DNA from 2 places in the Pseudomonas sp. SDO5215_S409 genome. Region 1 is predicted to be linked to the other one. Evidence: riboswitches for the same ligand, from Rfam matches in the RefSeq annotation. Region 1 holds a riboswitch; the other holds the start of a gene.
What was found. Region 1 has a riboswitch for cobalamin ahead of cobW (cobalamin biosynthesis protein CobW). Riboswitches for the same ligand answer to the same signal wherever they lie in the genome.
Positions count from the first base shown of each region.

Region 2: linked by a shared signal. The riboswitch ahead of cobO (cob(I)yrinic acid a,c-diamide adenosyltransferase) and the one ahead of cobW (cobalamin biosynthesis protein CobW) in region 1 are both predicted to bind cobalamin.

Region 1 covers NZ_JBSVWN010000008.1:15,172-20,860, reverse strand. Annotated here, with positions in the region: gene cobM (precorrin-4 C(11)-methyltransferase) at 1-437, opposite strand, end outside; gene ACW9H9_RS06420 (cobalamin biosynthesis protein) at 518-916, opposite strand; gene ACW9H9_RS06415 (CbtA family protein) at 913-1,605, opposite strand; gene ACW9H9_RS06410 (CbtB domain-containing protein) at 1,617-1,805, opposite strand; cobalamin riboswitch at 1,902-2,104, opposite strand; cobalamin riboswitch at 2,146-2,346, shown strand; gene cobW (cobalamin biosynthesis protein CobW) at 2,437-3,504, shown strand; gene cobN (cobaltochelatase subunit CobN) at 3,508-5,689, shown strand, end outside.
Region 2 covers NZ_JBSVWN010000014.1:84,221-89,909, reverse strand. Annotated here, with positions in the region: gene ACW9H9_RS10475 (DUF1653 domain-containing protein) at 1-41, shown strand, start outside; gene topA (type I DNA topoisomerase) at 159-2,780, shown strand; gene ACW9H9_RS10465 (DUF6586 family protein) at 2,908-3,429, shown strand; cobalamin riboswitch at 3,478-3,724, shown strand; gene cobO (cob(I)yrinic acid a,c-diamide adenosyltransferase) at 3,803-4,414, shown strand; gene ACW9H9_RS10455 (cobyrinate a,c-diamide synthase) at 4,411-5,689, shown strand, end outside.

The DNA of each region.
Region 1 (5,689 bases):
CCTGTAGGCATGCGGGTCTTGTCGGCATAGCGCGTCAAAATCACGCTTTGCGCGATGTCTGGCAGCGTCAGCTCGGTTTCCAGTAATGCCGCGCAGGCCGCCACCGCCGTTACCCCGGGGATGATCTGGAACGGAATGCCCAGCTCGCGCAAACAGCGGATCTGCTCACCGATCGCGCCGTACAGGCTCGGATCGCCGGAATGCACCCGCGCCACGTCCTGGCCCTTTTCGTGGGCGGCCTTGATCAGGTCGATGATCTGTTCCAGGTGCAGTGGCGCGCTGTTGACCACCTGTTGCGCCTGATGGCCATCCAGTACCGCTGCTGGCACCAGGGAGCCTGCATAGATAATCACCGGGCAGTTGTGGATCAGCCGCTGCCCTTTGACGGTGATCAATTCCGGATCACCGGGGCCTGCGCCGATGAAAAAAACAGTCATGGGTCCATTCCTGTAAAAAAGCGGGCGAGCAGGGCCTCAGATGAAGAGTGCTCATGTTGGGTGGGGCGATTATCAGGAATTCAGTCGGCGTACGCCAATGCAAAGGTGGCCTGGGCGGTTTTTTTGCGGGTGATTTGCAGGGAAGCGGGGCGCTGGGCCAATTGCTCGGCCAGCGCCAGGGCGGCACTTTCGGCGACACCGTGGCAGCCGGTGTGGGCAAAGGCCACGGCTGATTTATGGCTCAACCGGCCTTCGTAAGCGGCCAATTGTTCGGCGCTGAAGCAATGCAGCGGTAGCTTCAGCCGTTGCGCCAGGGCGAGCAGGCCGGGCTCGTGCTGTTTGAGGTCAATACTGGCCAGCGCGGTGATGGAAGGGCGGTCAACGCCACCCTCGGCGAGGGCGGTGTTGAACAGGTCAAGCAGGTGGTTGACGTCACAGCCGCGCTGGCAACCTACGCCCACCACCCGCACGCGGGTCATGCCGACTGCTGGCCCCGGCGGAACAGCCACGCGCTGATCAGGCCCAGTGCCAGCCAGAACGCGACGTTGGTCAGGTGCGAGGCAATCTTGAACTGCGCTTCGAGGGCTTCAGGCGCCAGCATCGAATGCACCTCCGGCTGTGGTGCGCCGATCACATGGGGCACCACCAGAATCGCCGCGCCCAGGGCCTTGAGCAGCACGTTGCGGCCAAACACGATCAACGCGATACCGGCAGCGGTAGAGGCCGCCGTGCCGACCCACCAGAGTTGCCGCTGGGCCAGATCGGCCGCGGCGGTGCCCGGCAATTCGGGCGGCAGGCCCAGGGTCGGCGCCAGTACGAAGGTGGCATACCCGGCCAGGCCCCAAAACAGGCCTTGGGCCGTGCGGGTAGGGGCACGCAGGGTGTAAAGCCCCGCCAGCATCAGCGCGAAGCCCACGGCCACCACCAGGTTGCCGCCGGTGGTGGACAGCACGCGTTGCCAGCCGTCTTCGGGCTCCCAGGCTTCGGCGTCATGGCTGTGCTCGGCAGTGCCCTCGGCGTGTTCGTGCGCCTGGGTGGCGGCGGGGGCGTTTTCAAAGGTTTCGGCCTGCAGAATCAGCGGGGCGACCCACAAGCTTTGCAGCAGGGTCAGCAGCAAGGCCGCCAGCAGGCCGGTGAAACCGGCGGTTTGAGCAATACGCTTGATCATGTCGGCAAGTCTCAGTGGCACGGGAACGCGGCGCTGTGGCGGGTATCGTGGGCGGCGTTGTGCACCGCTTCGATGTGCGAGAAACCGGCGAAGTACACCAGGCACGCGCCCAGGATCGACGCGCCGATGGCGGCGGTCAGGCGTTGGCTCAGGGTAGTGGTGCCGCTGGCGGCGTGCGAGGTGCTGGTGATGATCGACATGGCGCGTCCCTTCGGGGTGTCAGGGTGAAACGAGCGCATGAAAACCCCGCGAGCCGGGCACGCAGGGTTTGAACAGCGCCCGCCCACCGCGGGTTTGTTATCTGATTTTTTCGGGCCGGTCTCCGGGCTTGCGAGGGGCTTTGGGCCTAAAAAGCATCACCTTCCCATGCCGTTGGCACAGTGGCTCTGACGCTTCGCTCGCTTACCGTTGCGGGGGCAGCACCGGACTGGTCATGCAGGCATGACGCACCGGTTTCCCGTTTCACCCTGTGAAGGGCACCCGAAACAAGGTGTGTAGGAGAGCATGCCGGGTGACGGTAGTCAAATGGCCCGAGCCCCTGTAGCCTTGCACCTTCGAGGTTCTTCGGCCCAGGCCGGAGCTAAGACGGGAACGCGGTCCAAGCCGCGGCTGCCCCCGCAACTGTGAAGGGTTCATCTGACTGCCACGCCACTGCCTGATTCGGCGGGAAGGCGCAGCCAGCGCCGGTGTACGCATCGGCAAGCCCCAAGCCAGGAGACCTGCCTCGCAACCGATTTTTACTTCAACCGGGCGGGGTGATCCGGTGACGAACGCAGCCTCGCGTACCCGCGCCGGCCTGCCGTCCCGTATGCCCGCCCCATAGGGCATCCGATGAAAACACTGGCCAAACTCCCCGTCACCATCGTTACCGGCTTTCTCGGCTCGGGCAAAACCACCTTGCTGCGCCACATGCTGGACAACGCCCAGGGCCGCCGCATTGCTGTGATCGTCAACGAATTCGGCGAGTTGGGCATCGACGGTGAAATCCTCAAGCAATGCTCCATCGGCTGCACCGAAGAAGAGGCCAACGGCCGTGTGTATGAGCTGGCCAACGGCTGCCTGTGCTGCACCGTGCAGGAAGAATTCTTCCCGGTGATGCGCGAACTGGTGGCCCGTCGCGGCGACCTTGACCACATCCTCATCGAAACCTCGGGCCTGGCCCTGCCCAAACCTTTGGTGCAAGCGTTCCAGTGGCCGGAAATCCGCAGCGCCTGCACCGTGGATGCGGTGATCACCGTGGTCGACAGCCCGGCCGTGGCCGCTGGCACGTTCGCCGCGTTCCCGGACCAGGTAGACGCCCAGCGCAAACTCGACCCTAACCTGGACCACGAGTCGCCGCTGCACGAGTTGTTTGCCGACCAACTGGCCAGCGCCGACCTGGTGATCCTCAACAAGACCGACCTGATCAACCCCGACGACCTGGCCCGTGTGCGCCTGGAAGTCGCCGAAGAACTGCCGCCTGCGGTGAAAATCATCGAAGCCAGCAGCGGGCGCCTGCCGCTGGACGTGCTGATCGGTTTGGGCGCGGGCTCCGAAGAACACATCGACAACCGCCACAGCCATCACGACCACCACCACGACGGTGATGACGATCACGACCACGATCACGACGCCTTCGATTCGATCTCCATCGACCTGCCGCAAGCCGACGAAGCGCTGCTGCTCGACGCGCTGACCCAATTGGTGGTGCAACACGGCATCCTGCGCATCAAGGGTTTTGCCGCCATCCCGAACAAACCGATGCGCCTGCTGATCCAGGGCGTGGGCACCCGTTTCGACAAGCATTTTGACCGTGCCTGGGGCGCTGACGAAGCGCGCACCACGCGCCTGGTGCTGATCGGCCAGGAACTGGACGCGGCAGGCCTTGAAGCGCAATTGCGCGCTGCCCTAAGCGTTTAACCCATGCACCTGCTCAGGACTCAGCCCGGCGGTTTCGTCTCCGATGACAACATCGCTGACCTTGGGCAAACCCCCGCTGAGCTGGTGATCCTGTGCAGCGGGGATTCGAGCCTGGCGCTGCTGGCCGAAGCGGCGCAGCAATTGCCCGACGACTACCCCAGCCTGCGCCTGGCCAACCCGATGCAGGTGCAGAACCACGCCTCGGTCGACCTGTACGTGGATGAGGTGCTGCGCCACGCCAAGGTCATCCTGATCTCGCTGCACGGCGGCATCGCCTATTGGCGTTATGGCATCGAGCGGCTGGTGGAACTGGCGCAGCGCGGCGTGCAACTGATTCTGGTGCCCGGGGACGACCGTCCCGACCCGGAACTGAGCAAACTCAGTACGGTGGACGCGCCTGAGCGCGACCGGCTCTGGCACTTTTTGCGTCAGGGCGGCCTGGGCAATGCGCTGGATTTTTACCGCTGCCTGGCCAGCACTTACCTGGGCCGCGACTACGCCTGGCAAGCGCCGCAGACCCTGCCCCGCACGGCGATTTACCACCCGCGCAAGGCCTGCGCTGAACTCCAGCACTGGCAAGCCGACTGGCAGGCTGGCCTGCCGGTGGCAGCGGTGTTGTTCTACCGCTCGCACTTGCAGGCGGCCAACACCGGTTTTATCGATGTGTTCTGCCAGCGCCTCCAGGCGGCGGGCCTCAACCCGTTGCCCATCGCGCTGGCCAGTTTGAAAGAGCCCGGCTGCCTGACGGTGGTCGAGGACCTGCTGGACGCCGTTGAAGCCGCGGTGATTCTCAACACCACAGGCTTTGCGCAGTCCAGCCCCGAAGCGCCGCATTTGCGGCCGTTTCGCCGCAATATCCCGGTGATCCAGGCCATTTGCGCGCAAGACAACGAACCGGGCTGGCAAGCCAGCGAGCAGGGCCTGGGCCCGCGCGACCTGGCGATGCACATCGCGCTGCCGGAACTGGACGGGCGCATCATCAGCCGTCCCATCAGCTTCAAAGACCTGGCCTGGCGCAGCGAGCGCAGCCAGTCGGACGTGGTGTGCTACCGCGCCTCCAGCGAGCGTATGGACTTTGTCGCCGAACTGGCGCGGCGCTGGGTAGCACTGGCCCGGGTGCCGAACGCCGAAAAACGCGTCGCGTTGATCCTGGCCAACTACCCGACCCGCGATGGCCGCATCGGCAACGGCGTAGGCCTGGACACCCCGGCCGCCGCGCTGAATATCCTGCGGGCGTTGCAGGCCGAAGGTTATCCGCTGCCGGCGCAGCTGCCGGACAGCGGCACCGCGTTGATTCATCAATTGCTCGGCGGCGTCACCAACGACCTCGACAGCCTCGACCTGCGCCCCTGCCACCAAAGCCTGAGCCTGGACGACTACGAGGCGATGTTTTTGCGCCTGCCACAGGCCAATCGCCAGGCCGTGCTGGAACGTTGGGGCGCGCCGCAAAACGACCCGATGTTCCGCGACGGCCGCCTGATGATCGCGGGCCTGCGGTTTGGCCTGACCTTTGTCGGCATCCAGCCCGCCCGGGGTTACCAGGTGGACGCCAGCGCCGTCTACCACGACCCGGACCTGGTGCCGCCCCATGGCTATCTCGCGTTCTATTTCTGGTTGCGCCACACCTATGGCGCCCATGGCGTGATCCATGTGGGCAAGCACGGCAACCTGGAATGGCTGCCCGGCAAGGGCGTGGGCCTGTCGCAACACTGCTGGCCGGACGCGCTGCTGGGGCCGCTACCGAACATCTACCCGTTTATCGTCAACGACCCGGGCGAGGGCGCCCAGGCCAAGCGCCGCACCCAGGCGGTGATCATCGACCACCTGATGCCGCCGCTGACCCGCGCCGAAACGTACGGCCCGCTGCGCAACCTGGAACTGTTGGCCGACGAATATTACGAAGCCCAACTGCTCGACCCGCGCCGCGCCCGCGAGCTGCAAAAGGACATCCTCACCCTGGTGCGCGAAACCCGTATCGACCAGGAATTGATGCTGGACGCGAACCTGGACAGCGACGCCGACGCGGCCATCTGGTTGCCGCGCCTGGACACCTACCTGTGCGACCTCAAGGAGTCGCAGATCCGCGATGGCCTGCACATTTTTGGCGAGTCGCCCGACGGGCGCCTGCGCATCGACACCTTGCTGGCGTTGCTGCGCATTCCGCGTGGCGATGGCCGGGGCGCGC
Region 2 (5,689 bases), on a different contig from region 1:
TTGCTTTGATCCAGGTCGAACCGAGCCTTTTTTCGGCGTAATACGGGCAGGTTGCGCACAATGCTGTGCTTGACCTCACCCTGTCGCCACTATATATAGCGTTGCCGCGTCAGGCGCCAACCGCCTTTCACCTCTCGAATTCAGGAATTTTCCGATCCATGGGCAAATCGCTGGTCATTGTGGAATCCCCGGCTAAGGCCAAGACCATCAACAAGTACTTGGGCAACGAGTACGTGGTGAAGTCGAGTATCGGCCATATCCGCGACCTGCCCACCAGCGGTTCGGCCAGTGCCACCAAGGAGCCTGCTGCCAAGCGCGGCAAGGCGGCCGCGGGCGAAGGTCCGGCGCTTTCGCCTAAAGAAAAGGCGCGCAAGCAGCTGGTTTCGCGCATGGGAGTCGATCCGGACCACGGCTGGAAAGCCAAGTACGAGATCCTCCCGGGCAAGGAAAAAGTCATCGAAGAGCTGCGCAGGCTCGCCAAAGATGCCGACACCATCTACCTCGCAACGGACTTGGACCGCGAAGGGGAAGCCATTGCCTGGCACCTGCGCGAAGCCATTGGTGGTGACGACAGCCGCTACAAGCGTGTGGTGTTCAACGAAATCACCAAAAAAGCCATCCAGGACGCCTTCTCCAAACCGGGCGAGCTGGACATCGACCGCGTCAACGCCCAGCAGGCCCGCCGCTTCCTCGACCGCGTCGTGGGCTACATGGTGTCGCCGCTGTTGTGGGCGAAGATCGCCCGTGGCCTGTCCGCTGGCCGTGTGCAGTCGGTGGCGGTGAAGCTGGTGGTCGAGCGCGAGCGCGAGATCCGGGCGTTCAACCCCGAAGAATACTGGGAAGTCCACGCCGACCTGGGCACCACCAAGGGCGCTAACGTGCGTTTTGACGTGGCCCGCGAAAAAGGCGAGGCGTTCAAGCCGCTCAACGAAGCCCAGGCCATGGCCGCGCTGGAAAAGCTCAAGGCTTCCAGCTACAGCGTCATCAAGCGTGAAGACAAACCCACCAGCAGCAAGCCGTCGGCGCCGTTCATCACCTCCACCCTGCAACAGGCCGCGAGCAACCGCCTGGGCTTTGGTGTGAAGAAAACCATGATGATGGCCCAGCGCTTGTACGAAGCGGGCTACATCACCTATATGCGTACCGACTCCACCAACCTGTCGGTGGACGCGGTAGCGATGGCACGCACTTACATCGAAAGCGAATTCGGCAACAAGTACCTGCCGGAAAAGCCCAATGTCTACAGCAGCAAGGAAGGTGCACAAGAGGCGCACGAAGCCATTCGTCCGTCCGACGCCAACACCACGCCAGCCAAGCTTTCCGGCATGGAGCGTGACGCAGAGCGCCTCTACGAGCTGATCTGGCGCCAGTTCCTGGCCTGCCAGATGCTACCAGCGCAGTACCTGTCCACCACCGTGAGCGTAGGCGCCGGTGACTTCGAGCTGCGCGCCAAGGGCCGCATCCTCAAGTTTGACGGTTACACCCGCGTATTGCCGCAAATCGCCAAGCCGGGCGATGACGACGTGCTGCCCGACATGGCCCAGGGCGATGCGCTGAAACTGGTCAAGCTCGACCCGTCCCAGCACTTCACCAAGCCACCGGCGCGCTACTCGGAAGCCAGCCTGGTCAAGGAAATGGAAAAACGCGGTATCGGTCGCCCGTCGACTTACGCGGCCATCATTTCCACCATCCAGGACCGTGGCTACGTCGCCTTGCACAACCGTCGTTTCTATTCGGAAAAGATGGGTGACATCGTCACCGAACGCCTGGCCGAGAGTTTCTCCAACCTGATGGACTACGGTTTCACCGCTGGCATGGAAGAAAACCTCGATGACGTGGCCCAGGGCGAGCGCGACTGGAAAAACGTACTCGACGAGTTCTACGGCGACTTCAAGAAAAAACTCGAAGTGGCCGAAAGCCCCGACAGCGGCATGCGCGCCAACCAGCCGGTGATGACCGACATCCCGTGCCTGACCTGCGGTCGGCCGATGCAGATCCGCACCGCCTCCACCGGCGTGTTCCTGGGCTGCTCGGGCTACAGCCTGCCGCCCAAAGAGCGCTGCAAGGCCACGGTCAACCTGGTGCCGGGTGATGAAATCGCCGCCGACGACGAAGGTGAGTCCGAGTCGCTGGTACTGCGTGGCAAGCACCGTTGCCCTATTTGCAGCACGGCGATGGACGCCTACCTGCTGGACGAAAAACACAAGTTGCACATCTGCGGTAACAACCCAGATTGCAACGGCTACGAGATCGAAGAAGGCACCTACCGCATCAAGGGCTACGAAGGTCCGAGCCTGGAATGCGACAAGTGCGGCAGCGAGATGCAGCTCAAGACCGGCCGTTTCGGCAAGTTCTTCGGCTGCACCAACCCGACCTGCAAAAACACCCGCAAGCTGCTTAAAAGCGGTGACGCGGCGCCGCCGAAGATGGACCCGGTGAAAATGCCGGAGCTCAAGTGCGAGAAGGTCGACGACACCTACATCCTGCGTGACGGCGCTTCGGGCCTGTTCCTGGCGGCCAGCCAGTTCCCGAAAAACCGCGAAACCCGCGCACCGCTGGTCATCGAAATCGCCCCGCACAAGGACGAGATCGATCCCAAGTACCACTTCCTGTGCGAAGCGCCGAAAAAGGACCCGGACGGTCGCCCGTCAGTGATCCGCTACAGCCGCAAGACCAAGGAGCAATACGTGCAGACCGAAGTGGAAGGCAAGCCTACCGGCTGGAAAGCCTTCTACGACGGTGGCAAGTGGAAGGTCGAGGACAAGCGCCAGGGCGCTTGATGCGCTAACCGCTCGATACCGAGGCCGCCTGCGAAGGCGGCCTTTTTTTGCGCTTGCAGTGGCCTTGGCCGATCCATGACACTGTTGAGCCAGCATCACGCCTTATTTCGTTGTGGAGACTGCCGTCATGGCCAACGAGCTCTATACCCGCACCAACCAGAAAATCTACTTTGCCGGGTTGTCCCTGGAGGCCCTGGCTCGCACCGAAGCGGGCAAAGAGATGAACGCGATTGCATTGGTACAGGCCGGGCGTGAGGCCGCACTGTTCCACCTGTATGGCGCCTTGCTGGGGTTGTGCCATGAAATCGCCGGGTTCTACCGGTTGCCCGAAGCCGGGGCGATCCGCGCCGAAACCATCCTGGCGCCCAAGGTGCTGGAGTCGATGGCCATTCCGGAGCTGGCGGAACTGGTGGAAATGACGCAAAACCCCGACAGCTGGGTGGCGCGCCTGCTGGCTGCGCACTTGGCGATGTTCCAGCCGCCGCGTATTCCCCACAAACCCAAGGGCGACGTGACCCAGCCGCTGATCGTGGCGGTGAACCTTGAGGACGAAGCGCCCGCGCCGCTGAGTCGCGAAGAACTGGAAAGCTGGCGCCAGTCGCTAAAGGCCCTGGCGATCCGTTTTCGTGACGGCCTGAACGAGTGCTGACACACCCTGGGCCCGCTTTAATTTGACGCTCCACCCCCAAGCCACTAACCTTCGCCGCTTGTTTCAGGTGCTCTGTGGCACAGGTGTCGACAGGGTGAAACAGGGAAGCCGGTGAGTGCGTGCACTTTTGACAGTGCCGCTACGATTCCGGCGCTGCCCCCGCAACGGTAAATGAGTCAATACGGTGCTTTTAGCCACTGTATCGCCTGGCGATATGGGAAGGCGCACCGCGGGCGTTCTTGCAGAAGAGGCGCTGCTCATGAGCCCGGAGACCGGCCTGGACCATTCAACAGCATCACGGTGGGCGATGCTTGGCTGTCTGTGTGCCTTTTTCCTGCCCGCCGTTTACATCCAGCCCCAACGGAGAGCTGCCATGACCGAATCCCCCGACCGTGACGAACGCCATTTGGCGCGCATGCTGCGCAAAAAAGCGGTGATCGACGAACGTATTGCCAATTCCCCGAACGAATGCGGCCTGCTGCTGGTGCTCACCGGCAACGGCAAAGGCAAGAGCAGTTCGGCGTTTGGCATGCTGGCGCGGTCCATGGGCCACGGGATGCAATGCGGTGTGGTGCAGTTCATCAAGGGGCGTAACAGCACCGGCGAGGAGTTGTTTTTCCGCCGCTTCCCTGAACAGGTGCGTTTTCACGTGATGGGCGAGGGCTTCACCTGGGAAACCCAGGACCGCCAGCGTGACATCGCCGCCGCCGAAGCCGCCTGGGCGGTATCGCGGCAGATGCTGCAAGACCCGTCCATCGGCCTGGTGGTGCTGGACGAACTCAACATCGCCCTTAAACACGGCTACCTCGACCTCGACCAGGTACTGGGCGACTTGCAGGCCCGTCCGCCGATGCAACACGTGGTGGTCACGGGTCGTGGCGCCAAGCCCGAACTGATCGAACTGGCCGACACCGTGACCGAAATGGGCCTGCTCAAGCACGCCTTCCAGGCCGGTATCAAGGCACAAAAGGGCATCGAACTTTGAATCAGCCGCGTCATTGCCCGGCCGTCCTGATCGCCGCACCGGCGTCCGGCCAGGGCAAAACCACGGTCACCGCCGCATTGGCGCGCCTGCACCGCAACCTTGGGCGCAAGGTGCGCGTGTTCAAGTGCGGGCCGGACTTTCTCGACCCCATGATTCACGAGCGCGCCAGCGGGGCGCCGGTATATCAACTGGACATGTGGATGGTCGGCGAGCAGGAAAGTCGCCGCTTGCTGTGGGAAGCGGCGGGGGAGGCCGACTTGATCCTGATCGAAGGCGTGATGGGGCTGTTTGACGGCACCCCGTCGAGCGCTGACCTGGCGCGGCATTTTGGTGTGCCGGTACTGGCGGTGATCGATGGCACGGCCATGGCGCAGACCTTTGGCGCGCTGGCCCTGGGGCTGGCGCGTTACCAGCCAGACCTGCCGTTTGCCGGGGTGCTGGCCAACCGTGTGGGCACGGTGCGGCACGCGCAATTACTCGAAGGCAGCCTCACCGAGGGCCTGCGCTGGTACGGCGCGCTCTCGCGGGAAACCGGGATCGAACTGCCGAGCCGTCACCTCGGCCTGGTGCAGGCCAGCGAACTCAACGACCTGGACCTGCGCTTGGACGCCGCCGCGCAAGCCTTGGGCAGCAGCTGCGAAGTGGCGCTGCCACCGCCGGTGGCGTTTGCCGCACCCGAACCGATCGAAGCCGCGCCGTTGCTGACTGGCGTGCGCATCGCCGTGGCTCGCGATGAAGCCTTTGCGTTTACCTACGGCGCGAGTCTTGATCTGTTGCGGGCGATGGGCGCGCAGTTGCTCTTTTTCTCGCCGATCCATGACCGGGCGTTGCCCGACGCCGACAGCCTGTACCTGCCCGGCGGCTACCCGGAATTGCACCACCAGGCCTTGTCGGAAAACACCGCGATGCTCGGTGCGATCCGTGCTCATCATGCGGCCGGAAAACCGCTATTGGCCGAATGCGGCGGCATGCTTTACCTGCTCGACTCGCTCACCGACGTGGACGGCAACCGCGCCGCGTTGCTCGGTTTGCTCCAAGGCGATGCGGTCATGCAAACACGCCTGGCAGCCTTGGCGCTGCAAAGTGTCGAGCTGCCCGAAGGCACCTTGCGCGGCCACACCTACCATCACTCCCTGACCAGCACCGAGTGGCAGCCCATCGCCCGGGGCCTGAGCCCCAACGGCGGGCGCGGCGCCGAGGCGGTGTATCGCCAGGGCCGAATGACGGCCTCTTATGTTCACTTTTATTTCCCGTCCAACCCGGCGGCGGTGGCAG